4 regions of the Bacillus sp. L381 genome follow, and region 4 is predicted to be linked to each of the others. Evidence: riboswitches for the same ligand, from Rfam matches in the RefSeq annotation. Region 4 holds a riboswitch; each other region holds the start of a gene.
What was found. Region 4 has a riboswitch for S-adenosylmethionine ahead of QRX25_RS07565 (phosphoadenylyl-sulfate reductase). Riboswitches for the same ligand answer to the same signal wherever they lie in the genome.
Positions count from the first base shown of each region.

Region 1: linked by a shared signal. The riboswitch ahead of QRX25_RS09240 (2-hydroxyacid dehydrogenase) and the one ahead of QRX25_RS07565 (phosphoadenylyl-sulfate reductase) in region 4 are both predicted to bind S-adenosylmethionine.
Region 2: linked by a shared signal. The riboswitch ahead of metN (methionine ABC transporter ATP-binding protein) and the one ahead of QRX25_RS07565 (phosphoadenylyl-sulfate reductase) in region 4 are both predicted to bind S-adenosylmethionine.
Region 3: linked by a shared signal. The riboswitch ahead of QRX25_RS05350 (bifunctional homocysteine S-methyltransferase/methylenetetrahydrofolate reductase) and the one ahead of QRX25_RS07565 (phosphoadenylyl-sulfate reductase) in region 4 are both predicted to bind S-adenosylmethionine.

Region 1 is NZ_CP127224.1:1,904,343-1,910,293, forward strand. It holds gene QRX25_RS09235 (FGGY-family carbohydrate kinase) at 60-1,526, opposite strand; gene QRX25_RS09240 (2-hydroxyacid dehydrogenase) at 1,545-2,546, opposite strand; SAM riboswitch class I at 2,668-2,760, opposite strand; gene QRX25_RS09245 (molybdopterin oxidoreductase family protein) at 2,907-4,961, shown strand; gene QRX25_RS09250 (hypothetical protein) at 5,045-5,329, shown strand.
Region 2 is NZ_CP127224.1:3,071,750-3,077,700, forward strand. It holds gene sufC (Fe-S cluster assembly ATPase SufC) at 1-145, opposite strand, end outside; gene QRX25_RS15795 (YuzK family famiily protein) at 322-474, opposite strand; gene QRX25_RS15800 (carboxymuconolactone decarboxylase family protein) at 667-1,044, opposite strand; gene metQ (MetQ/NlpA family ABC transporter substrate-binding protein) at 1,137-1,952, opposite strand; gene QRX25_RS15810 (methionine ABC transporter permease) at 1,966-2,634, opposite strand; gene metN (methionine ABC transporter ATP-binding protein) at 2,627-3,652, opposite strand; SAM riboswitch class I at 3,758-3,864, opposite strand; gene QRX25_RS15820 (SCP2 sterol-binding domain-containing protein) at 3,976-4,326, opposite strand; gene QRX25_RS15825 (thioredoxin family protein) at 4,424-4,744, opposite strand; gene QRX25_RS15830 (toprim domain-containing protein) at 4,750-5,115, opposite strand; gene QRX25_RS15835 (YusG family protein) at 5,184-5,420, opposite strand; gene gcvH (glycine cleavage system protein GcvH) at 5,475-5,858, opposite strand; gene QRX25_RS15845 (arsenate reductase family protein) at 5,918-5,951, opposite strand, start outside.
Region 3 is NZ_CP127224.1:1,074,517-1,080,467, forward strand. It holds partial or broken gene QRX25_RS05335 (PLP-dependent aminotransferase family protein) at 1-3, shown strand, start outside; gene QRX25_RS05340 (pentapeptide repeat-containing protein) at 13-639, opposite strand; partial or broken gene QRX25_RS05345 (GNAT family N-acetyltransferase) at 835-1,304, opposite strand; gene QRX25_RS05350 (bifunctional homocysteine S-methyltransferase/methylenetetrahydrofolate reductase) at 1,388-3,229, opposite strand; SAM riboswitch class I at 3,319-3,441, opposite strand; gene QRX25_RS05355 (YajQ family cyclic di-GMP-binding protein) at 3,542-4,033, opposite strand; gene QRX25_RS05360 (CvfB family protein) at 4,133-5,029, shown strand; gene QRX25_RS05365 (BMP family lipoprotein) at 5,196-5,951, shown strand, end outside.
Region 4 is NZ_CP127224.1:1,481,325-1,487,275, forward strand. It holds gene QRX25_RS07545 (dihydroorotate dehydrogenase electron transfer subunit) at 1-623, shown strand, start outside; gene QRX25_RS07550 (dihydroorotate dehydrogenase) at 623-1,558, shown strand; gene pyrF (orotidine-5'-phosphate decarboxylase) at 1,527-2,246, shown strand; gene pyrE (orotate phosphoribosyltransferase) at 2,243-2,875, shown strand; SAM riboswitch class I at 2,977-3,081, shown strand; gene QRX25_RS07565 (phosphoadenylyl-sulfate reductase) at 3,208-3,909, shown strand; gene cysP (sulfate permease) at 3,922-4,986, shown strand; gene sat (sulfate adenylyltransferase) at 5,035-5,951, shown strand, end outside.

The sequences.
Region 1 (5,951 bases), 420 kb from region 4:
CCTCCTCTGCAGACTTTCATGTTGTCATTAATCATTCAGAAATATATCCCAGCCCCGAGTCAGGCTTTCACCGCCGGCTGAAAATGCGTAAATAACCTTTGCGTATGTTTCCATTCTTCATATAGGAAGAGATCCGTCTGATCCGATTCCGGTTCAATAACCTTTGTGCGGCTCGAAAGCTCTTCTTTCACACCGAGAGCCTCGTTGCAAATCACCGCCGCCCCCATTACGGATGCCTGACTGAAGCCTTCTCTCTTATAAATCTTCTTTTGCAGAAGGTTAGCAAGAAACTGTGTTAATGCATCACTTTGGAAACCGCCGCCGCACACCTTCACATCATTTTGTGAAAAGGAAGTTACCTCTGTTAACGCCTCATAGTTCCATTTGATTGAAAAAGCAATTTCCAGCAGTGCGGCTTTGACAAAATGCGCTCTGCTTAAATTATGGGACAGCGGGGCATCAAAAATAAATCCGCCTTTTGCAAGTGCGTTTTTCTCAGGCGATAAATAGGAGCCTAACGCAGAAACACAGGCATGATCATATTTCGGCAGCTTTGCGATTTCCTGTTCCATGACGCCGTAGGATTCATTCGGATAAAAAATGGATTTTAATTTTTGATAATTGAGCCCGGTTACACCCGGATTTGTTTCTAGAAGCCATTGACCTTCTTCTGTGTGGCAATTCAGCCATGCTTTCTCTAAACTTTCAGTTCCGGCCTCCGCCGTTATCTTTGTAATCGGCGTTGTCGTGCCGGATATGATGACGATATCCCCCGGCTTTGCACCCGCACTTTTGATGGCAAGCTGTGTGTCTCCTCCGCCTGCAATCACAGGCACTCTTTCCGGAAGGCCGAGAACCTCCGCTTTCTTAAACGTTAACATTCCGACAACCGTCCCAGAGCGGACGAGTGAAGGAAGAATGGAAGAAGGAACACCGAAGATATTGCATAATTTTTCGGACCACGCTTTTTTCCTTACGTCAAACAGCAGCGTCTCGGCAGCCTGTGACGGTTCATAGCTCAAAATTCCGCTCAGCTCAAATGTCACCCAGTCACTGATGCTTGTGATATACGCCACTTCTTTCCATAATGACGGCTGTCTTTCTTTTAATCCCACAAGTTTCATTGCGGAAAATAGAGCGCTCGGGAGACGTCCGGTTTGCTGATGCACTTCATCTTTTAATTCAATTCCGCTTTCCCATTCGCGCCCTCTGTTATCAATATTGGGCAGACCGAGAAATGCTTTTTTATCTTTATTGATCAGAACAACTCCCTGCCTCTGGCTTGTTGAGGTAATTCCGATTAATGTAATATGAGGGCTTTTGGCAATAACCGTCCTTGCCATCGCGCTGATTTTCGTCCATATTCTTTCCGGCGAGAAATAGCGGCCGTCTGGATAAAGCGGCTCCGTCACATATTCAATGTCTTCCCTTTCTAGTGCGGTCACTTCGCCGCCGGCAGTCACAACCGCGACTCGTGCATTCCCCGTCCCGATATCAAATACAAGGTAGCCTTTTTGTCCGGCCATTACAGATTCCTCCTTTTGCTATCCCTTTGTTACAAGTTCTCTTTTGTTATAAAGTTCACGTATTGAGCAGGTTTGATCTTTTTTCCATTTGAAAAGCGCATCATTTAAAATTCTCACATGATGATCCTCCACTTCAAATGTTGCTCCCGCTAAATGGGGAGTCGCTAACACATTCGGCAAAGAGATCAATTCATAATCAGAAGATTCAGGCGGTTCGTGATAAAATACATCAAGGATCGCTCCTTTAATCCGCCGTTCTTTCAACACCCGCAACAGCTCTTCCCTGTCTGTTACCGCCGCTCTTGACGTATTGACAAAAACAGCTTCTTGTTTCATCAACTGAAAGTGCTTGGCGCCGATAAGGCCGATGGTTTCTTCTGTGCGCGGCAAGTGAACGGAAACAATATCACTTTCAGAAAATACCCGTTCCATCGTCGTTTTTTCATACTCCCGGTTTTCATGATTGACAAATGGGTCGTAGTACAGCACCTTACAGTCAAAGGCGGCCAATAGCCGGGCGATTCTCTGTCCAACAGCTCCGAAACCAATAAGGCCGACTGTTTTTCCCGTCAGCTCATATCCTCTGAATTTGACGTAAGCCTGCAAATAATCACCATTCCATTTCCCATCCTTCAGCCACTGATGAGAAGAATACGTATGACGCAAAAATGAAATCACATTTCCGATAAACAGTTCAGCAACGGCCTGGGCATTTCGGGCCGGTGTAAAGAAAACAGGAATCTTTCTTTTATTCGCCGCCTCAATATCCACATTAGACGGCATCCCTCTGCAGACGCCGATAAAAGCGGAATCCGGCAATATGTCAATGACACGCTCAGATACCTCATCAAGTTCAGTAATAAGCCCCGCCGCATTTGTCTCTTGGATCATCCGGATTAATTCGTCTTCCCGATAAGCCCGGCCGTGCTTCTTCCACGGCCTGTGCACAGTCCGGCCGAACAGCTCTGTCAGCTCCTTCAGCCCCTCATCGTGATATGGTGCGGTAATTAAAACCGTCATGGTGCAAAACATCCTTTTCACATAAATTTTTCCACAAAAAAATCTCTTTCCCCGAAGAAGGAAAGAGATTCATATACCGTCTTTATCCGCTTGAAGCGCACAAATATGTATAGATCATTCTTTCCTATCTTTCAAGCGTACGCTTGCTGGAATTGGCACAATAAATGTTGCCGAGGTTTCATAGGGCCAGTCCCTCCACCTCTCTTGATAGAAAATAAAATGATGAAATTGTCAGGCTGTTTAAAAGAATAAACCCATCATAGAAAAGTCTTTCTTGGATGTCAACACTTTTTTCTGAATTGACGTTCGATTTCGAAATGTTATAATGCTTACAATATAAAAAAAGAGGAGAAATGGGCTATGAATTCTGCAGCAGAACAGCCAAACGGGGTCTTTAAGTCGGTGTGCTCACTGGACTGTCCCGATCAATGCGGTTTGCTTGTGACAAAAAAAGACGGAAAAATCGTAAAAATTCAGGGAGACCCCGATCACCCGGTCACATCAGGGAACATATGCAACAAAGTCAGACACATGGCTGAGCGCATTTATGATGAGAAGCGTTTAACAGCTCCGTTAAAACGGATCGGTGAAAAAGGCGAAGCCAAGTTTGCGCCTATTTCTTGGGAGGAAGCGATCAATACGATCAGTGCGCGCTGGAAAGAGCTGATTGCCGAAGAAGGAGCAGAAAGCATTCTTCCGTACAGCTTTTACGGCAATATGGGAAAACTGGCGGCAGAGGGAATGGACCGCCGTTTTTTCCATCGTCTCGGGGCGAGTCATCTTGAACGTACGATCTGCAGCAAAGCCGGATCTGAAGGCTATAACTATACAATGGGAGAAGGCGCGGGTACTGATCCTGAGGAGACCATCCATGCAAAACTTTTTATTTTTTGGGGAATCAATGCTGTCAGCACAAATATGCACCAAGTTATGATTGCTCAAAAAGCCCGGAAAAAAGGAGCTAAAATTGTCGTTATCGATGTACATAAGAATCAAACCGGCCGGCTTGCCGATTGGTTTATTCCCATTCGTCCCGGCACAGATGCCGCACTCGCTCTCGGTATCATGTATGTCTTATTCGATGAGAACCTTCACGATGAAGCATTTCTCACAGAATACACTGAAGGCAGCGAAGAATTAAAAGCGCATGTCAAACAGTATGATCCGGAAACGGTTTCTGTTATTACAGGCGTTAAAGCCGACGATATCAGACGTCTTGCGAGAATGTACGGTGAAACCTCCCCTTCCCTTATCAGGATCGGAAACGGCATTCAGCATCATGACAATGGCGGAATGATCGTCCGCACCGTTGCCTGTCTTCCGGCTGTAACAGGACAGTGGCTCAACACCGGGGGAGGCGCAATCAAACATAACAGCGCGGTATTAAACTATAACAGACAGGCGCTACAGCGTCCTGATCTGCTATACGGCAGAAAGCCAAGATCATTTAATATGAACAGGCTCGGAAGCGTTCTTTTAGAAACAAATCCGCCCGTGCGCTCCCTGTTTATATACGGCACCAATCCCGCAGTGGTTGCGCCGGAAGCGAATAAAGTCAGAAAAGGCCTGCTGCGGGAGGATTTATTTACAGTCGTTCATGACTTATTTTTAACGGAAACCGCCAAATATGCGGATATTGTGCTCCCTGCTGCATCTGCTTTTGAGACCACGGATTTTTACACGTCTTACTGGCATCATTTTATTCAGCTGCAAAAACCGGTGATCGAACCGTATGGAGACAGCAAATCGAATACAGAAGTGTTCCGTTTGCTTGCCGGGGCGATGGGTTTTACCGAGCAGGAGCTTCAGGATTCTGATGAAGAATTAATCAAACAGGCGCTGGACTGTCCCGACAACCCGTATATCGAGGATATTGATTACGATTCGCTCTCACGCCATTCCTTTATGAGAGCCAAACGGAAAAAACCGCTTTTACCGGGCAAGCTCAAGACACCAAGCGGAAAGATTGAATTATATTCTGAAAAGATGAAACAGGAAGGTTATCCGGCGCTGCCGACGCACATTCCTCTGAAGAGCGATGACGATTTTCCGTTTCTATTTGTTCCGGGACCGAATCATAATTTCTTAAATTCAACATTTTCGAATAATGAAAAACACGTAAAACTGGAAAGGGCGCCAAAACTTTTTATTCATACAGAAGATGCTGCCCGCCTAAACATAGAAGACGGAGAAACCGTCAGGGTTTGGAATCACCGCGGTGAATGTGAATTGACAGCTTCAGTCGGCGAACAGGTCCTTCCCGGCGTTGCAGTCAGCCAAGGTCTTTGGGCCGACATGGATGATAAAAAACAGCTGGTCAATTCACTCACTCCCGATCGGCTTGCAGATATGGGCGGAGGCGCTGTTTTCTTCTCCGGAAAGGTGCAGATCGAAAAGCTCGGAAAGCAAAAATAAGCTCCCCCCGTCTTACTGAAGGTGAATCCTTTCGGCGGATTTGACCGTATAAAACATAATAACTTTTATTGGAGGTTTGCTGTATGGATATCATTACCGGCATCGGAATCGCTTTAGCCGGATATTTCATAGGAGACGGATTAAAAAACTTTAAATCACCTGACCCTCATGAACACACTGACCAAATTCTCATTAAAGAAAAAGATCTGTACTTCTATATTGGCTATTATTTAGGAGTTACTAAGGAAGAAGCGAAACAAATCGTGCCTGACACTTCCGGCATTCCGCACATTACCAGAAACGGAAAGCGGTACGTACAAAAGACTGCATTAAGAGAATGGCTGACTGCCATGCTGGAAAAAGATTAACACCTGCCACGAAAAGCGGGAAGAGTTTTTCTCTTCCCGTTCATTAAGACATGCCGTCCTATGTCTCCTCAACCCCAAACATACACCGGATATCGTCCTTATTTAAGGAAACACCCCCTCCTTTTGATTTCAAATAAAACCCTTTCTTATATAATCGTATGATCTCACCATATGAAAGCTCATGACGAAGGAGCGCCATCAAACGCCCGTCTTTTTCATCCTGTTTATTGAACCATTCATACTGTTCTGACCAGTTCACTTTCTGCATGTCAAACACCTTCTCACTTTGGATTCAGCTTTGAGTCCCCTACTATTTCTCTTACCTGTGATATCTTTGTTTCCTAATAAAGTATCCTTCAAACTTTTCCAAGGGTTTTGCATCCCTCTCCCCTGTGAAAACCAACCGTAAATCCTTTTGTCATTCGTTCAAAGTTAGGCTCATTAATAAATGTGAAAGTGCAATTTTGCAGGTTGTACTTCTCGATTAACTCTTTCTCCGTCATGCTTACACTCTCTATATTTTATTTGCAAAAATGTATATTATGTATGCAACGGAATAGTATCATGAGAGACTGGTTTTAACTATGTTCAACTAATGGTAATGAGCAGTTAGAATACTGAA
Region 2 (5,951 bases), 1.6 Mb from region 4:
CTGAAAGCGTGGATTTACCGGTACCGTTCGGGCCCATGACAGCGTGGAATTCGCCGCCTTTTATTTCAAGGTTTACACCTTTTAAGATCTCTTTTCCTTCGATTTCAACGTGAAGATCCTTGATCGTTAATGTTGAAGCAGCCATATCTATACCTCCAAAATATATAATCATTATTCTCAATTTATTCTCATTCTAATTTTATAACAAATGAAAAGTAAATACAACTTTTTATATTACCCGGAACATTCCTAAAGTTTATCAAAGATCCAGGCGTAATTAAAGCTGTTTGAAACAGAAAAAGGGCGGAATTCCGCCCTTTTTTACTGACCGATTTTCTCATTAAGCTGCGCTGCGAGGAACTTGCTTTTTTGGTATTCAAGCTCCCTCTGCCGTTCGACTTCCATCCTTTTTGAAAGACGCCGTCCATATTCCTCGTAGCCGATGCCGTGTGACTTCTGCATCGCTTTTTCCATTTCAGGCGTATAGTCAAGGTCCAGTCTTTCATGGCTGGTGCAGATAATGAATCAATCCCTTCATTTGTTTGTTTCCATTGTAACAATGATCCGCTGCTCCGGCCAAAGAGAGTGTGCCCCTGAATCCTTTCGAATGTGCCGGAAACCGGCGCTGGTTTTATGTGAAAAGCGGTATTCACACGATTGCTCTTTCTAATGCGTCGTATGTCCGAATTCCTGAATGCACTGCTGCACGAGGGTCACTCCCTGACTGAGCGCTGCGCCTCCTCCGAATGCCGCCGCGACGCTGATGACCTCAAGGATGTTTTCCTCTGTCGCGCCCTGGTCAAGGCAGCCCTTCGTATGATAAATCATGCAAAATTCATCTTGGGCACTGATGCTGATGCCGAGAGCGATTAATTGTTTCTCTTTTTCAGTTAATGAATCCGCTGAGAAACACTGTTCAGTAAATTCATTAAACTTCCGTCCCATCATCGGCATTTTCTGTTCGAATATGCCTAAACCTTCTTTGTATTGTTTTAATGCGTCATGCACGCTTTTGCCGTTATCCTGATATTGAGCCACTGCCATTCCCTCCAATCGTTAACCTTCCCTTTTATTATGGACAGTTCTCCGATTAATACCCGAAAAAAACCCCGGATGATTCATCCGGGGTTTTCGCTTTATTCAGATACAGGAAGTACGGCTCCGTCGTATTTTTTCTCAATAAAGTCTTTGATTTTCTTAGAATGAAGCACTTCCATAAGCGCTTTGATTTTCGCTGATTTTTCGTCACCTTTGCGAACGGCAATGATGTTGGCGTACGGGTTGTTTTTCGTTGATTCCACTTCAATCGCATCTTTTAACGGATTCAATTTGTTTTGAATCGCATAGTTAACGTTAATGAAGACTGCGTCGCCTTCTTCTTCATTATATGCTTTCGCCGTTAATTCAGGGGCGATTTTTTTGAATATCAGGTTTTTCGGGTTTTTCGTAATGTTTTTCGTAGTGGCGTCAATTGTTTTCACCTTCGGATCCAGTGTGATCAGTCCGGCTTTTTGAAGCATCGCCAGCATACGGCCTTGTTCTGCGACGTTGTTTGTCATGATGATGGTCGCGCCTTTAGGCAGGTCTTTCAGTGATTTGTATTTTTTCGTGTAAATTCCGAACGGCTCAAGGTGAACGGCTCCGGCATTTACGAGTTTGTAGTCTTTATTTTCTTTCATTTCCTGTTCAAGGTAAGGAACGTGCTGGAAGTAGTTCGCATCCACTTCTTTGTCAGCTAACGCTTTGTTGTACATTTTGTAATCGTTCAGCACTTTTACTGTTAATGTGTAGCCTTTTTCCTTCAGAAGCGGCTCCGCTTCTTTTAAGATTTCAGCATGCGGTGTTTTTGTCGCAGCGACGACGATTTCCTTTTTATTAGAGCCGTTTGATCCGCAGGCAGTCAAAACTCCCGCGAACACAAGCAGCAGCGCACTTAGTACAATCTTTTTCAATGTAAATCCTCCCTTATCTTTTGTCTATTATATTTGTAATCACATCACCGATAATTTGAATGATAAAGACGATGATGAGAATAAATACAGTTGCCACAAACGTTACATCCGTATTATTGGACTGGTATCCTTCTACATATGCAAGGTTTCCGAGTCCGCCCGAACCGATGGCGCCGGCAATGGCGGTAGATCCGATCAGGGCGATAGCCGTAACGGTGATGCCCGAGATTAACGCAGGCATTGATTCAGGAATCAGTACTTTGAAGATAATCGTCGATGTCTTTGCTCCCATTGATCTCGCAGCTTCGATGACTCCTTTATTAACTTCCCGGAGCGCGATTTCAACAAGGCGGGCATAAAACGGCGCGGAGCCGATAATCAGCGCGGGCAATGCCGCGTTCGGCCCTAAAATCGATCCGACCAAAAACTTAGTAAAGCCGAGAAGCAGAATAATTAAAATAAGAAACGGAATAGACCTGAAAATATTGACAACCGCCGCAATCACGGTGTTAATGATTTTATTTTCCCATAAGCTTCCCTTTCCCGTTAAAAAGAGCAGAAGGCCGAGAATCGCTCCGATGACAAATGAAAAGGCTAAAGCGATGACCGTCATATAAAGAGTCTCGTATGTGGCCGTCCACAGCTCGGTTATATCAACGTTCGGGAACCATTTTTCAAACATTTGTGATCACCTCTGCTTCTACCTGTTTGTCTTTGATGAACCGGATCACGTTTTCTACTTCTTTTTCCTGACCGTCAATATGGATGAATAAAGAACCGTAGGCTCCGTCTTTCGTCTGTGAAATTTTCCCCTGCAGAATATTGACGTCCACGTCAAAGTTTCGGATCATCTCCGTAATGAGCGGCTGTTCGGCAGCCTGCCCGACAAATGAAAGCTGAATCGTTTTTCCTGTGGCGGTTTCCTGCAGAAAATGCTGAATGGTTTCTTTCGTCTCCTCCGGTTCTGTCACCTGCTGAACGAAACGCTTTGTCATCGGCTCACGCGGGTTTCTGAAGACTTGGAGCACTTCGCCTTCTTCAACGACTTTCCCGTTTTCCATGACGGCGACTCTGTTGCAGATTTTTCGGATGACGTGCATTTCATGAGTAATGAGCACAATTGTCAGGCCGAGTTTGTCATTTATATCGGATAAAAGATCTAAAATTGAATCGGTCGTCTGCGGGTCTAGCGCTGATGTCGCTTCATCACATAGAAGGACTTTCGGATTATTGGCGAGCGCCCGGGCGATGCCGACACGCTGTTTTTGTCCGCCGCTCAGCTGCGACGGATAAGACTTTTCTTTTCCTTCTAATCCGACCAGTTTAATCAATTCATCGGCGCGGCGGACTCGTTCGCTTTTTTTCACGCCGGCGATTTCCAGCGGAAACATAATGTTCTCCCGGACGGTTCGCGACCAAAGAAGGTTAAAATGCTGGAAGATCATGCTGATTTCCTGACGCGCTTTTCTCAATGCGCGGCTGCTTACTTTATTTAATTCCGTCCCCGCGACTTCCACGGTGCCTGATGTCGGCTTTTCAAGGCCGTTCAGGAGACGGATTAAGGAACTTTTACCAGCTCCGCTATATCCTATAATTCCAAATATTTCGCCCTTTTTGATATCAAGAGTGACATCTTGGACAGCATTGACATCCCCATGCTTCGCTTTGTAAATTTTTGAAACATTTTGAAGATGGATCAAAGCAATCACCTGCCTTACACTATTCTAAGAAATCTTCCGGGTTTCTCTGCAAAAGAAAAGCCTTTCTGCAAAAATGAGCAGAAAGGCTTATTGAAAAAGGCCTTTCTCTCATCTTCCAAAGCAGATCGCTTTGAGTGAATTGGCACCATTTCAACATCGTTGATGGTTGCCGGGCTTCATAGGGCACTTCCCTCCACCTCTCTTGATAAGAGAAAACATATTGTATTTTCGTCCGGAAATTCTTACTGTAGAATAGCACGGCGAATGATAAAAAGTCAATAAAATAAATAATGGGAGCTATTGTCACATAGGTAGAATGGCAGTTACGGCCGCTTGCTGACCGCCTGAAAAAATCCGTTTGTCAGCCAGAGGATGGCCTCCAGCTTCAGCAGGGCCCGAAATGATCCCTTCACTTTGAGTTTTCCGCTTTGGATAAGTTTCTGCAAAGAGACATCACCGTGCAAGAGATGAATGATTTCCGTCTGGTTTCCGTAAAAGGTCAAATTAGATTTTTCCTTTGAAGCCGCCGTTTTTCTCATTTCTCCCTGTCCGTTAATTGAGACCGTTAAGGCTTCTGTTTCTCCTTGGAATGTAATCAGCAGCGTTGAGGCGTTTAATAGCGGTTTCAAAAACAGATGCTGTCCGTCATTCTCTAAAACTTCTATTTTCTCCACTCGTATAACCTCCCGTTTTAATGGCCATACATACACATTTCTCTTTTTAACGGACAGAACCCTTTATAAACCGCACGACATTTTCCTGTAAAAATTGTCACATCGGGAACGTTTGCGATGTTTTTTGTTTAATCAGCTCATATAAATAGGAAACGGAGCGGAAGGCGTATCCTTTCTCAACAAGCTCTCCGCCTTTAAACAGCAAAAAGCACGGAACGCTCTCAATCTGATAGGCTTTGGCGAATGCGGGGGAATAATTCACGTTGTTTTTATAGAAGGCGGCTTCTGGCAGCATTTCTTCGACGACGGAAAGCATTTTGGACGCCAGCTGGCATGTGCCGCAAAACGGGGTGTACAAATACAGGAGATAGACGTCATCCTGAATCGATTCGAGTTCATTTTCTTGGAGTTCTTTCATTTTGATTACCACCTCAGGTCGTTCTTTTTCAAAAATACAGGGTCTGCATCAAGGCCGGCTCTGATCAGCACAGATGCGAGATGATGGCCCGGGCACGATTCGACTTGCCTGTATGTTCTGTCTATGCAGATATGGCGCGCTTCGGGAAGCTCCCTTTTCAGCTGTTTTCTTAATTTTTCTCCGGAGTCGTCTGCGTCCGTTAAAATATACACGTCTCTGTCAAACAGGCGGTCCGCCAAGTCTTCCAGTTCGGTTTGGCCGATCGTTCCGTTTGTACAGATGATTTCCGCGGGTTCGATGAGCACTTCCCTGACTTTGATTTTATCTGATTTTCCTTCTACGATTATGACCTTTTCATCTCCGTTGAACATAAGCGCATCACCTGCCGATTGTTTTAGGCTCAATTGAAAAAGAAGGCAGTGAAATTCACCGCCAACAGTTAACACCAGCCGTTCTCATAATCGCAATCCACATATTTCGGATCGTTGCCGTTTATGACATCGGCTGTTTTATAAAATTTTTGATTTTCAAATAAAAAGCCCTGTTTGAGCTCGTACTGGTTCATGCCTGTCATCTCGCCGATGGCTTCATTTTCATGAAACAAGGAAAACCGGCCGTTTTGAAAGCGGCCCGTGATGTTCTCCGTGACATCGACCTTTTGTTTATCAAAAGCCATATTGGACACCTCCCGTTACAGATAGAATGTCCAAATGGCCCTTTTGCTATCCGATCAGTCTTCCTGTGTCATTTCGTCATATTGCTCGGAAGTCATGAGGTTTTCGATTTCTTCAGCATCAGCCGGTTCCACGACGATCATCCACGCTTTTTCATACGGAGACTCGTTTACGAATTCAGGACTGTCATCAAGGTCTTCGTTCACTTCCGTCACCGTTCCGTTAATCGGTGCGTATAGTTCGGATACGGTTTTGACAGATTCTACGCTGCCGAATGGCTCGTCCGCTTTAATTTCAGCGCCGACTTCAGGAAGCTCGACAAATACGATGTCGCCAAGTTCGGATTGCGCGAAGTGTGTAATCCCGATACGGGCTTTTCCGTCCTCAACTTTTACCCATTCGTGCTCTTTGGAATAACGCATATCTTTCGGTGTGCTCATCTAAATCCCTCCATTTTTTTCTTATAATAAGAAGATACCATAATTCTTTGAACCTGGCATTACATCCAATATTTTTCGAATTGGTCTTCTTTA
Region 3 (5,951 bases), 410 kb from region 4:
TAGTTCAGGGGATTACGTCACGATGGCTCCGAGCGCTTCTGCGAATGTAACGGCCTGCGCCGGAGAGATGCGGCATCCTTTCAGCTTATCAAGTGAGACGTGCAGGTGATCAAATGTGCACGTACTGATATCCATGTTAAAAAGAGACGTGCCGATGAAGTTTGAGCCGTTCAGATCACATGCGTTAAGATCTGTGTGTTCAAGGGCGGCATCATTCCACTCGCTTTCTAAAAGAGCGCACGTGTCAAACCGGACATGCTTCATATTGGAATAGCTGAACGAGCTGTAATTTGCGAGGCAGTCTTCAAACCGCACATTGCGCATAGCGGAATCCGCCAAGTTCAAGCCGAGAAGTTTTGAATGCTGAAAGACCGTTCTATGGATGATGCTTCCGCTGAAATCAGCGTTTGAGAGATCACATTTTTCAAACAGAACATCCGTACATTCCATATGTCTGAAAGAGGCATCTATAAAAACCGTGTTTCTGAAAATGACTTTTTCAGCGCGCAGGCTGTGCAGTTTGCCGCTTATGATTTCGTTTTCAATTATGACTTCTTTGATCTGTTCGTCCTGAAGCGCTTCGGTGAAAGAAAGCACCGGCAATTCTTTCGGGATTTTCGGTTTTTGGATCGTATTCATCTTTTACTCCCTTTTCTTAAAAAATAGCTGAAATCGGCAATGCCAGGTATCGTTTCACACCTGCTGTCCTTGTTGCTTAATGAACAAAGGGTAATAAAAAAGCGGGAGAGCGTCAATAGCGGCGCTTAAAAAAGCATGGGGAGCGGGACGTGATGTCCAGATCCGCTTAACGCTAAAAATAACAAAACAAAGCCCTTATAAGAGACGCCAAGGGCTTTTGTCTGTTTCAAGCGAGTTCTTATACATGATCACATACGAGCCGATGCCGGGTATGTCAAAGGAGCTTCCGATGCTTGTCCAGCCGAGCTTTTCATAATATCCTTTCACGTGACATCTGGCGTTGCACCAGACAAGCGCCGCCCCCATATCGGCCAGTTTCCGTTCTGCATAGGCGATTAATGTGCTTCCCGCTTTTTGTGTCCGGTATTCCTCAAGCGTCGCCATGCCGCGCAGCTGGTAGGCGGGCTCAGCTTTTAATGCCTGCTGATGCTGCGGATAGAAAGAAGCGATGCTGATCAATTGTCCGTCGTAAAAACCTCCGAGATGAAAAGCTCCTTTTACGCTGTCCTGATCATATTTACAATCCTCTATCGTCTGATGGGGCGCAGCACGCTGTGTCTGATCGCGTACGTGTCTTCTGCGGTGATGGGTTTTACTTCAACCATGAAAAAATCCTCCTTTGCTTGATTCTTTTTCTGTATCGTACCATGAAAAAGCCGCCTGTCATATCAGGCGGCTTGTTTTCACATCAATGCAAATATACATCAGCCCGCTTTTCATCCTTTTGCTTAATATAAGCTGCAAGTTCTGACGTCAAATCAGAACGGAGAAACGGGGTGATTAAATAGATTCCGTTAAACAGCTCGCACGCCGTGTCAAGAAGCGACTTGGCGATGGCAAGGCCCTCGGCTTTCTGCTTCCGCTTATCTTCACCGGCCTGCGCCATTTTTTCCCGGATGCTGTCTGACAGCTTAATGCCCGGTATTTCATGATGAATGAACTCTGCGTTGCGGCTGCTCGTTAACGGCATAATGCCGATATATACCGGCGTTGTGAGATGCTTCGTTTCATGATGAATGTCAATGAGCTGCTGCTCTGAGTAAACAGGCTGAGACACGAAGTAGTCGGCTCCGCACTCGATTTTTTTCTCGAGCCTTTTTACCGCCTTATCAAGATGGCGGACATTCGGATTGAATGCCCCGGCTACGGAAAAGTTCGTTTTCTTGCCGAGCGGTTTCCCTGATAAGGAAATGCCCTCGTTGAATTGCTTAATCAGCCTGATCAAGTCAAAGGACGTCAAATCATAGACGGAGGTAGCTCCCGGAAAGTCGCCGATTTTTGAAGGATCGCCCGTGATGGCTAAAATGTCGGTGAGCCCGAGCGTATCCAGCCCCATTAAATGTGACTGAAGGCCGATGATATTGCGGTCTCTGCATGTAATGTGGACGAGAGAACGGATATCAAGGCGCTCTTTCAGTAATGCACCGCAGGCCGCATTGCTGATTCTCGGTGTCGCCAATGAATTGTCGGCGAGCGTCAGCGCTTCTATGCCGGTTTCCTTTAATTCAGCCGCCGCTTGCAGAAATTTTTCAAAATTCAATTTTTTCGGCGGATCAAGCTCTACGATAATTGACCGTTTTTGCGCGGCGATTTCGTCTAAACCCGGCTCGGTCCGTTCATCCCGGACTGAGATGACTTCTTCTTCCCGTCTGATTTTCACTTCTTTATCAGTGACGGGTGAGAGTCCTCTGACCGCTTCAGCCATGGCTCTGATGTGGTTGGGCGTTGTGCCGCAGCAGCCCCCGATAATGCGCGCGCCCTGAGTGCGGAATTGTATGGCGCTCTCCCGGAAATAGGCATCGTCCGTATCATAAACAAGCCGGCCTCCTTCTAAAGACGGAAGGCTGCTGTTCGGATAGACCGATAAATAAGCGTCACGGAAAATAGGCACTTCGGTAAGGGCTTCAATCATGTGGTACGGGCCGAGCCTGCAATTGATTCCCGTTATATCAGCGCCGAGGCCGGCAATTGATTTGAGGGCTTCCCGAAGCGATGTTCCGTCCTGCAGCACGCCCTGTTCGTGCATGGAAACGTTCAGCATGATCGGGAGTTCCGTTTCTTTTCTGGCGATCTTCAGCACTTCGCGCGCCTCTTCTAAATCATAGTATGTTTCCAAAAGCAGGCCGTCCGGCTCCTCGTGAAGCAGTAAATAAAGCTGCTCCCGAAAGCTGCGTTTAATCTCCTCAAGGCTGTAGGCGTTTTTGTTGAAGGTGCGGATGCCGCCCATCGTTCCCAAAACATAAGCGCCGTCTGAGGAAGCGCGCGCGATTCTGACCGCCTCCTGATTGATTTTTTTCGTTTCATCCTCAAGTCCGTATCTTGAGAGCTTAATAAAATTCGCGCCGTACGTGTTTGTTTGGACGATGTCTGCCCCGGCTTCCACGTAAGCCTTATGTATCCGCTTGATTTCATCGGGCTTTGAGACGTTCAGTTCCTCAAAACATCTGTCAATGCCGTAGGAATAAAGGAGAGTGCCCATCGCGCCGTCCCCGATTAATATCCGTTCTTCCAAGTCTTGTAATAGTCCCATTGTTTGCCTCCTTCATCACATTCAGCAAGGAAAAAAGAGAAATAAAAAAAGTCTTCTTAAGAAGAAGACTTTGTGATCATTTGTCTCTCTTCTTATCTTCCAAGCTGTTGTTTAGCTTGCTGGATTTAGCACCTTGGTCATGGTTTGGTTAAACCATTACACCGGTTGCTGAAGCGTCGTCGGGCCAGTCCCTCGGCTTCTCTTGATAAGAACGTTCATTTAATTGTCATGGGTTTCCAAAACGTAACTGTGAAAATCCCTTTCTCCAAATTTACCGAAAATAGAGACAATAATCAATAGGAATCACATAATTTATCTAAAATTAATAAATTGAACATCAATCGGCAGGTCTGCACCGCGGACGGCTGCAATAATCTGCTGCAGATCATCTTTATTTTTTCCGGTGACGCGCACTTGGTCGTCCTGAATCTGCGACTTCACTTTCAAGCCGGAGTTTTTAATCACCGCATTGATTTTTTTTGCGTTGTCTTTATCAATGCCCTGTACAAGCTTCGCGCGCTGTCGCACCGTGCCTCCCGAGGCATTTTCGATTTTGCCGTATTCAATGTTTTTCGTCGGCACGTCCCGTTTGATCAGCTTGCCGCTCAGCACATCTTTGAGCTGATTCAATTTAAACTCGTCATCTGAAATCAGGACAAGTTCTTCCTTTTCTAAACTCACATCGCTTTTAGATCCTTTAAAATCATAGCGTGTGCCGATTTCTTTCAGCGTCATCTGAATCGCGTTCTGCACTTCGGGAAATTCAACTTTTGATACGATATCAAAAGAACTTTCTTTTGCCATGAGAAAACCTCCTATAACATTTCACTTATGAGTTGATTATAGTAGAATAAAGAGAAATGTCCAACAGCATAAAGCATGAATTTGTGTGAATTGGAAAAAATGAGAAAAACATCAGCCTCATACGGGCGAAGCAGGAAGGACGATAACATGAGACCAGGGCAGCAGCTCACGCTTAGTATAGATCACCAAACCGATTTCGGTTATTTTTTAACTGACGGCGAGGATACGGTTCTTTTACATAACAGTGAAATCACAGAGGATATCGAAGACAGAGATGAAGTGGACGTATTTATTTACGTCGACCATCAGGAAAGGCTCGCGGCGACGATGAAAAAGCCGCTCATCAGCTTTTATGATTACGGATGGGTGGAAGTGACGGATAAAGTGGAGGATATGGGCGTATTCGTCGATGTCGGTCTGTCAAAAGACGCGCTCGTCGCAACGGAGCATCTGCCCCCGTACAAATCCGTCTGGCCGCAAAAAGGCGACAGACTGTATTGTATGCTTAAGGTGACAAACCGCGGGCGCATGTTTGCCAAGCCGGCGCCGGAGGACATCATCAGCGAATTATTTACGGATGCAGGCGAAGAGATGATGAATAAAGAACTGACGGGCACGGTGTATAGGCTGATCGCATCAGGCTCTTTCCTGATTACTGATGAAGGCATCCGCGGGTTTATTCACTCTTCGGAAAGAAAAGAAGAGCCGAGACTCGGCAGCCGTGTGACAGGGCGTGTCATCGAGGTGAAGGAAGACGGCTCCGTCAACATGTCGCTGCTGCCGAGAAAGCAGGACGCGCTTTCCGTTGACGCGGAAGAGATTTTGACCTATCTGAGATCAAGAAACGGCGCGATGCCATACGGAGACAAAAGCCATCCTGACGATATCCGCGAACGGTTCAATTTAAGCAAAGCCGCCTTTAAGCGGGCGCTCGGCCACCTGATGAAAAACGGCAAGGTGTACCAGGAAGACGGCTGGACATACGAAAAACAATAAATTTTCTGCAAAAACATCGGTGAACAAAACCGATGTTTTTTATTTCCTGTAAAACCACAATATTCCTTGTTTTCTTAGTTCTTCATGTAAAAATAAATATTTTATTGAAATAAAATATTCTGACACGCAGACCGATATATAGAAAAAACCGCAAAGGAGAGTTTCAATGAAAAAAATGATGATATTTGCGGCTGTTCTGCTGATCGCACTCGGTGCGGCCGGATGTGCAAACAGCCGATCAGACGAAACGGCCGGCCGCGAGGCGAAAAAAATCGGGATGATGCTGACGGACAACGGACTTGGCGACCAGTCCTTTAATGATTCCGGTTTTCAAGGCTTAATGAAAGCAAGAGACGAGCTCGGCATCACATTTGACTACAGAGAAATAAAGGATACCGATACATATGAAAAAGGACTGACTCAGCTTGTAAAAGAAGGAAATGATCTTGTTGTGGCACTCGGCTACAGCATGCAGCCGGATTTAGAAAAGGTCGCTAAAAAATATCCGAACCAGCAGTTTGTGCTGATTGATTCAGTGTCAGAACTGAAAAACGTCACCTCCGTTACCTTTAAAGAAGATGAGGGAAGCTATTTAGCGGGAGCACTAGCGGCCCTGACAACAAAAACCGGCACGATCGGATTTATCGGCGGCTCAGATGCCGACGTCATTAAACGGTTTAAAAAAGGCTATATGGAAGGGGCGAAATCAATCAAACCAAATATCCGTGTGCTGTCTGAAATCAGCGGATCGTTTGATAATGACAAGCTTGGGCAGCGGATCGCCAAACGAATGATTCATCAGAAAGCCGATGTCCTGTTTACGGCGGCCGGTTTTACGGGTGTCGGCGCGCTGAAGGAAGCGGAGGCCGAAAAGATATACGCGATCGGTGTGGACAGCGACCAATATTACACTGCCGAACAC
Region 4 (5,951 bases):
TAAGAAGGCCGCTCAGCATTGCGGACGTCGATTTCGCCGTGAATGAAGTATCCGTTATCTACAGAACTGACGGTGAGGGAACGCGTCTTTTGTCCGAGAAAAAAGAGGGCAGCAGGATAGATGTTCTCGGCCCTCTCGGCAACGGATTCCCCGTCCGGCGGATTGAACCCGGCAAAACCGCGCTGTTAGTCGGAGGCGGAGTCGGGGTTCCGCCTTTGCAGGAACTGTCAAAGCGCCTGACGGAAAAAGGCGTAAACGTCATTCACGTGCTGGGGTTTCAATCAGCAAAGGATGTTTTTTATGAACAGGAATGTCTCGCGTACGGAGACACCTATGTGGCGACGGCTGACGGGACATATGGAGAAAAAGGATTTGTCACTGACATCATCCGCGAAAAGCAGCTCGAATTCGATGTCCTGCTCAGCTGCGGGCCGACACCGATGCTGAAAGCACTGAAGCAGCAGTACGGCCATAAAGAGGTTTATCTCTCGATGGAGGAGCGGATGGGCTGCGGAATAGGGGCCTGCTTCGCCTGCGTGTGCCGTACGGGCGAAAGCGATACATCATATGTGAAAGTCTGCCTTGACGGGCCGGTATTTAAAGCTGAGGAGGTGGCGCTGTAATGTTAGAGGTGAATTTGCCGGGTCTCCGATTGAAAAACCCGATCATCCCCGCTTCCGGATGTTTCGGTTTCGGAAAGGAATATGCCGGATTTTATGATTTATCATGCCTCGGAGGCATCATGATTAAAGCCACTACGAACGAAGCGCGTTTCGGAAATCCGACACCGAGAGTAGCGGAGACAAACGCGGGAATGCTGAATGCCATTGGCCTGCAAAATCCCGGACTTGAGCATGTACTCAAACATGAGCTGCCTTGGCTTGAACAGTTTGATACGCCGATTATCGCAAACGTCGCCGGTTCTCAGGTGGAAGACTATAAAGAAGTGGCCGAGCATATCAGCAAAGCGCCGAATGTGCATGCGCTTGAACTTAACATTTCGTGTCCGAATGTCAAAACGGGCGGGATTGCTTTTGGCACTGATCCCGTCATGGCGGCTGATCTGACAAAGGCGGTAAAAGAAGTTTCCGCAGTGCCTGTATATGTGAAGCTTTCGCCTAATGTCGCCAACATAACCGAAATTGCCAAGGCGATTGAAGCAGCCGGTGCTGACGGCCTGACGATGATTAATACACTCGTCGGGATGAGGCTCGATCTTAAGACAGGACGGCCGATTTTAGCAAATAAAACGGGCGGGTTGTCAGGCCCGGCAATCAAACCGGTCGCCATCCGGATGGTATACGAAGTCAGTCAGGCCGTTCAAATTCCGATTATCGGGATGGGCGGCGTCCAGACCGCAGAGGATGCACTGGAATTTCTACTTGCCGGGGCGAGTGCGGTTGCGGTCGGCACGGCAAACTTCGTCAATCCGTTTGTCTGCCCGGAAATCATAGAACAGCTCCCTCGTGTGCTGCGCCAATACGGCTTTCAATCTGTAAGTGAATGCATCGGAAGGAGCTGGAAACATGAAAAACAACCTGCCCATCATCGCGCTTGATTTTGCATCAGGGGAAGAAACTTTAGCGTTTTTAGATTTGTTTGAAAAGGAAAGGCTGTTTGTCAAAACGGGGATGGAACTTTTTTATCAGGAAGGCCCGGCCATCATTCACCAATTAAAAGAACGGAATTGTGACATATTTTTAGATTTGAAGCTTCACGATATTCCGACTACAGTCAATAAAGCGATGAAACGGCTTGCCGGCCTCGGCGTTGATCTCGTCAATGTCCATGCAGCGGGAGGCGCACGTATGATGCGAGCGGCTCTAGAAGGGCTTGAAGAGGGCACACCGAGAGGCAAAAAACGCCCGTCTTTAATTGCAGTCACCCAGCTGACCAGCACTTCAGAGCAGATGGCGAAGGAAGAGCTTCTGCTGCAAAAGCCGCTTTTAGAAACGGTTGTTCATTACGGAAAAATGGCGGAAGAGTGCGGTCTGGACGGAGTGGTATGTTCGGTTCATGAAACAAAAGCCATTTATGAAGCGGTCCGGCCGTCATTTCTGACAGTCACGCCCGGCATCCGCACCGCTAGTGACGCAGCTGACGATCAAGTCCGGACGGCGACTCCGTCATTTGCGAAAGAAAACGGCTCGTCAGCCATTGTCGTGGGCCGCTCAATTACAAAAGCGGAAAATCCCGTTAAAGCATATGAAGCAATTAAACTGGAATGGGAGGGTGTTCGCCGATGAAACAAGCTATCGCAAAACATCTATTACACATTGAAGCTGTCTTTTTACGTCCGAATGAGCCATTTACTTGGGCGAGCGGCATTTTATCACCGATCTATTGTGACAACCGTCTGACATTATCGTATCCGGAAGTGAGAAATGATGTAGCGGACGGGCTCAGCAAACTGCTGAAAGATCATTTCCCAGAGGCGGAGATGATCGCGGGAACTGCAACGGCAGGCATTCCTCACGCTGCGCTTCTCGCAGACCGTACAGGCGCGCCGATGTGCTACGTCAGAAGCAAGCCGAAAGCGCACGGCAAAGGAAATCAAATAGAAGGCGCCGTTAAAAAAGGGCAAAAAACAGTCGTGATTGAAGACTTGATTTCTACCGGAGGCAGCGTGCTCGAAGCTGCGGAAGCCCTTAAAAAAGAGGGTGCGGAAGTCCTCGGCGTCATTTCCATTTTTACATACGGCCTGCCGAAAGCAAGAGAAGCCTTTAAAAAAGCGGGTCTGCCGTATTACTCATTAACGGATTATGACACGCTGATTGAAGTGGCGCTAGAAAACGGAACGATTCATTCAGATGACATTGAGAAACTGAAATCATGGAAACAGAATCCCGAGTCAAAAGATTGGTTTAAAAAATAATGATAATAAAAACAGGCCTCAGAGCCTGTTTTTATTATTCCTATCAAAAAACTCGGGTTGACTTCTGTTAGAATTGTGCTAAAATTTAGTACAAATCTAAAAGCTTATCAAGAGCGGCTGAGGGACTGGACCGATGACGCCCGGCAACCTGCATGTATTGCAAGGTGCCGCATCCAGAAAAATGCACAGCATTTTGAAGATAAGGGCTATATCGGGTCACTGTCTTTCATTCCGCTGGATTGAAAGTTTTTTTATGAAAAAAAGATTGAGGGATAAGACAACCGGCAGAAAACATCAGCTGTTTGATTGTCTCCGGGAGGAGGAAAGAAAAAATGCTAACGTATGACACATGGGAAGAACCGGCGATTACATTTCCGGAAGACGATTCCTATAAAGGCGCGCTGTCCGTTTTAAAATGGGCGTACGGCCACTACGGAGACCAGCTTGTTTACGCGTGCAGCTTCGGGATTGAGGGCATCGTCCTGATCGATTTGATTTCTAAAGTGAAAAAAGACGCGGAAATCGTGTTTCTCGATACGGGCCTTCACTTTAAAGAAACCTATGAAACGATCGAAAAAGTGAAAGAACGTTACCCGGGACTGAACATCATCCTGAAACAGCCCGGCCTTACGCTTGAGGAACAGGCCGAGGCTCACGGAGATAAACTATGGGAAAGAGAACCGAACCAGTGCTGCTTCATTAGAAAAATTCTGCCATTAAGAGAAGCGCTCGCCGGGCGTCCGGCATGGCTGTCAGGCCTTCGCCGCGATCAAGGGCCGAGCCGGGCGAATACGAATTTCCTGAATAAAGACGACAAGTTTCAATCAATTAAAGTATGCCCGCTGATCCATTGGACATGGAAAGACATCTGGAGATATACATCCAAGCATGAGCTGGATTATAATATCCTTCATGATCAGGGCTATCCGAGCATCGGCTGTGAACCGTGCACTTCACCTGCGTTTACCGCAGAAGATTTGCGCAGCGGCAGATGGAACGGCATGGCGAAAACAGAATGCGGACTGCATGAATAAAGGAGCTGCAAGATGGAATTAGCCGCTATTTTATTCAGCCTGTTTTTTGCCATGAATATCGGAGCCAGCGGAGCCGCAGCTTCAATGGGAGTCGCTTACGGGTCAGGCGCCGTTAAAAAGAAAACGTATGCGCTGATCATCTGCGCAGCCGGCGTCCTGTCAGGGGCGGTTATCGGCGGCGGAGAAGTCGTTAAGACAATCAGCGGCGGAATCATTCCCGAACAGACGATTACGCTCACCATTGTCTGCATTATTATCGGGGCGGCGGCGCTATCGTTATTCACGGCGAATGTGCTCGGCATTCCGCTGTCGACGAGTGAGGTCACTGTCGGGGCGATTGTCGGTGTCGGCGTCGCATACAAAGTGTTGTTTTTACAGCATCTTCTGGTGATTGTGATCTTTTGGGTGCTTGTTCCGTTTGTCGCGTTCTGTTTCACATTTCTCGTATCGAAGGTATTCAGTTATCTGAATATTCGGGTCGTTTCGAATCGGAAACAGAAGATATTGGGGATTGTGCTGCTTATTGCGGGGTTTTGGGAAGCTTTTTCAGCCGGAATGAACAACGTCGCAAATGCGGTAGGACCGTTGGTTGCGGCCGGCGTGCTCAGCGTGTCCAAAGGGACGCTGTACGGAGGCGTATTTGTCGCTCTCGGCGCTCTGCTATTAGGACGCAAAGTGCTTGAAACCAACGGAAAAAAGATTACGAGATTTTCAGCCGGCGAAGGCATCCTGCTGTCCGGAACCGGCGCGGGGCTTGTCATTATCAGTTCCGTCTTCGGTCTGCCTGTCCCTTTGGCGCAGGTGACATCATCATCAATTATCGGTATCGGAATGGCCAAAAACGGGCCGAACGTTTTTCATAAAGAAGTCGTGAAAACGATGCTCAAAGTATGGGTCGTTTCCCCGTTTTTGTCACTGTCGATTTCGTATCTGCTTGTCTCTTTGCTGTTAAAAGGAGATTACTATTCCATCTTTATGATGGCCAGCGTGCTTTTGGCAGCTGGCGGAGCCGCCAGTCTGATGAAAGCCATCCGAAAAGAGAAACGCTCTGTCCATGAACAAGGCGGGGGCATTTAACTATTAATCTGAGTTTATTTATCTGTTAACTGGGAGGAATAATGAATTATGAGTTTAGCACCGCACGGAGGCACATTAATTAATCGGGTGAATGAGCAGTATGATCTTACATCCGTTCAAAAAGAAATTGAGCTTGATTTGATTTCGTTCGCTGATTTAGAACTGATCGGGATCGGGGGCTACAGCCCGATTGAAGGATTTTTCACAGAAAAAGATTACGTGTCAGTCGTAGAAAATATGCGATTGGCATCCGGTGCCGTCTGGTCTTTGCCGATCACGCTTCCGGTCGATTCAGAAAAAGCGGCTGAGCTTGCCGTCGGAGACACCGTGAAACTGATTTACGGCGGAGAAACATACGGCGTCGTTGACATCGAAGATATTTATACGCCGGATAAACAAAAAGAAGCCGTTCACGTATATAAAACCGATGATGCCGCGCATCCCGGCGTGAAAAAACTATTTTCACGCGGCGATACGTATGTCGGCGGGCCGATCACATTAATTAAAAAAGCGTCAAAGCAGTTTCCGGAGTTTACATTTGAACCTGCTGAAACGAGACGAAGCTTCGAAGAAAAAGGCTGGAAAACCATCGTCGGTTTCCAAACGAGAAATCCGGTTCACCGCGCTCACGAATATATCCAGAAAACCGCTCTTGAGACGGTTGACGGGCTGTTTTTGAACCCGCTCGTCGGTGAAACGAAATCAGATGACATTCCGGCGGATGTCAGAATGGAAAGCTACCAGGTGCTGCTCGATCATTATTATCCGAAAGACCGCGTTTTCCTCGGTGTATTTTTGGCAGCGATGCGGTATGCGGGACCGAGAGAAGCCATTTTCCACGCGCTTGTCCGCAAAAACTACGGCTGCACGCATTTTATCGTCGGCCGCGATCACGCCGGCGTCGGTGATTACTACGGCACATATGAAGCGCAAGAGCTGTTTGATCAATTTACAGCGGAGGAGCT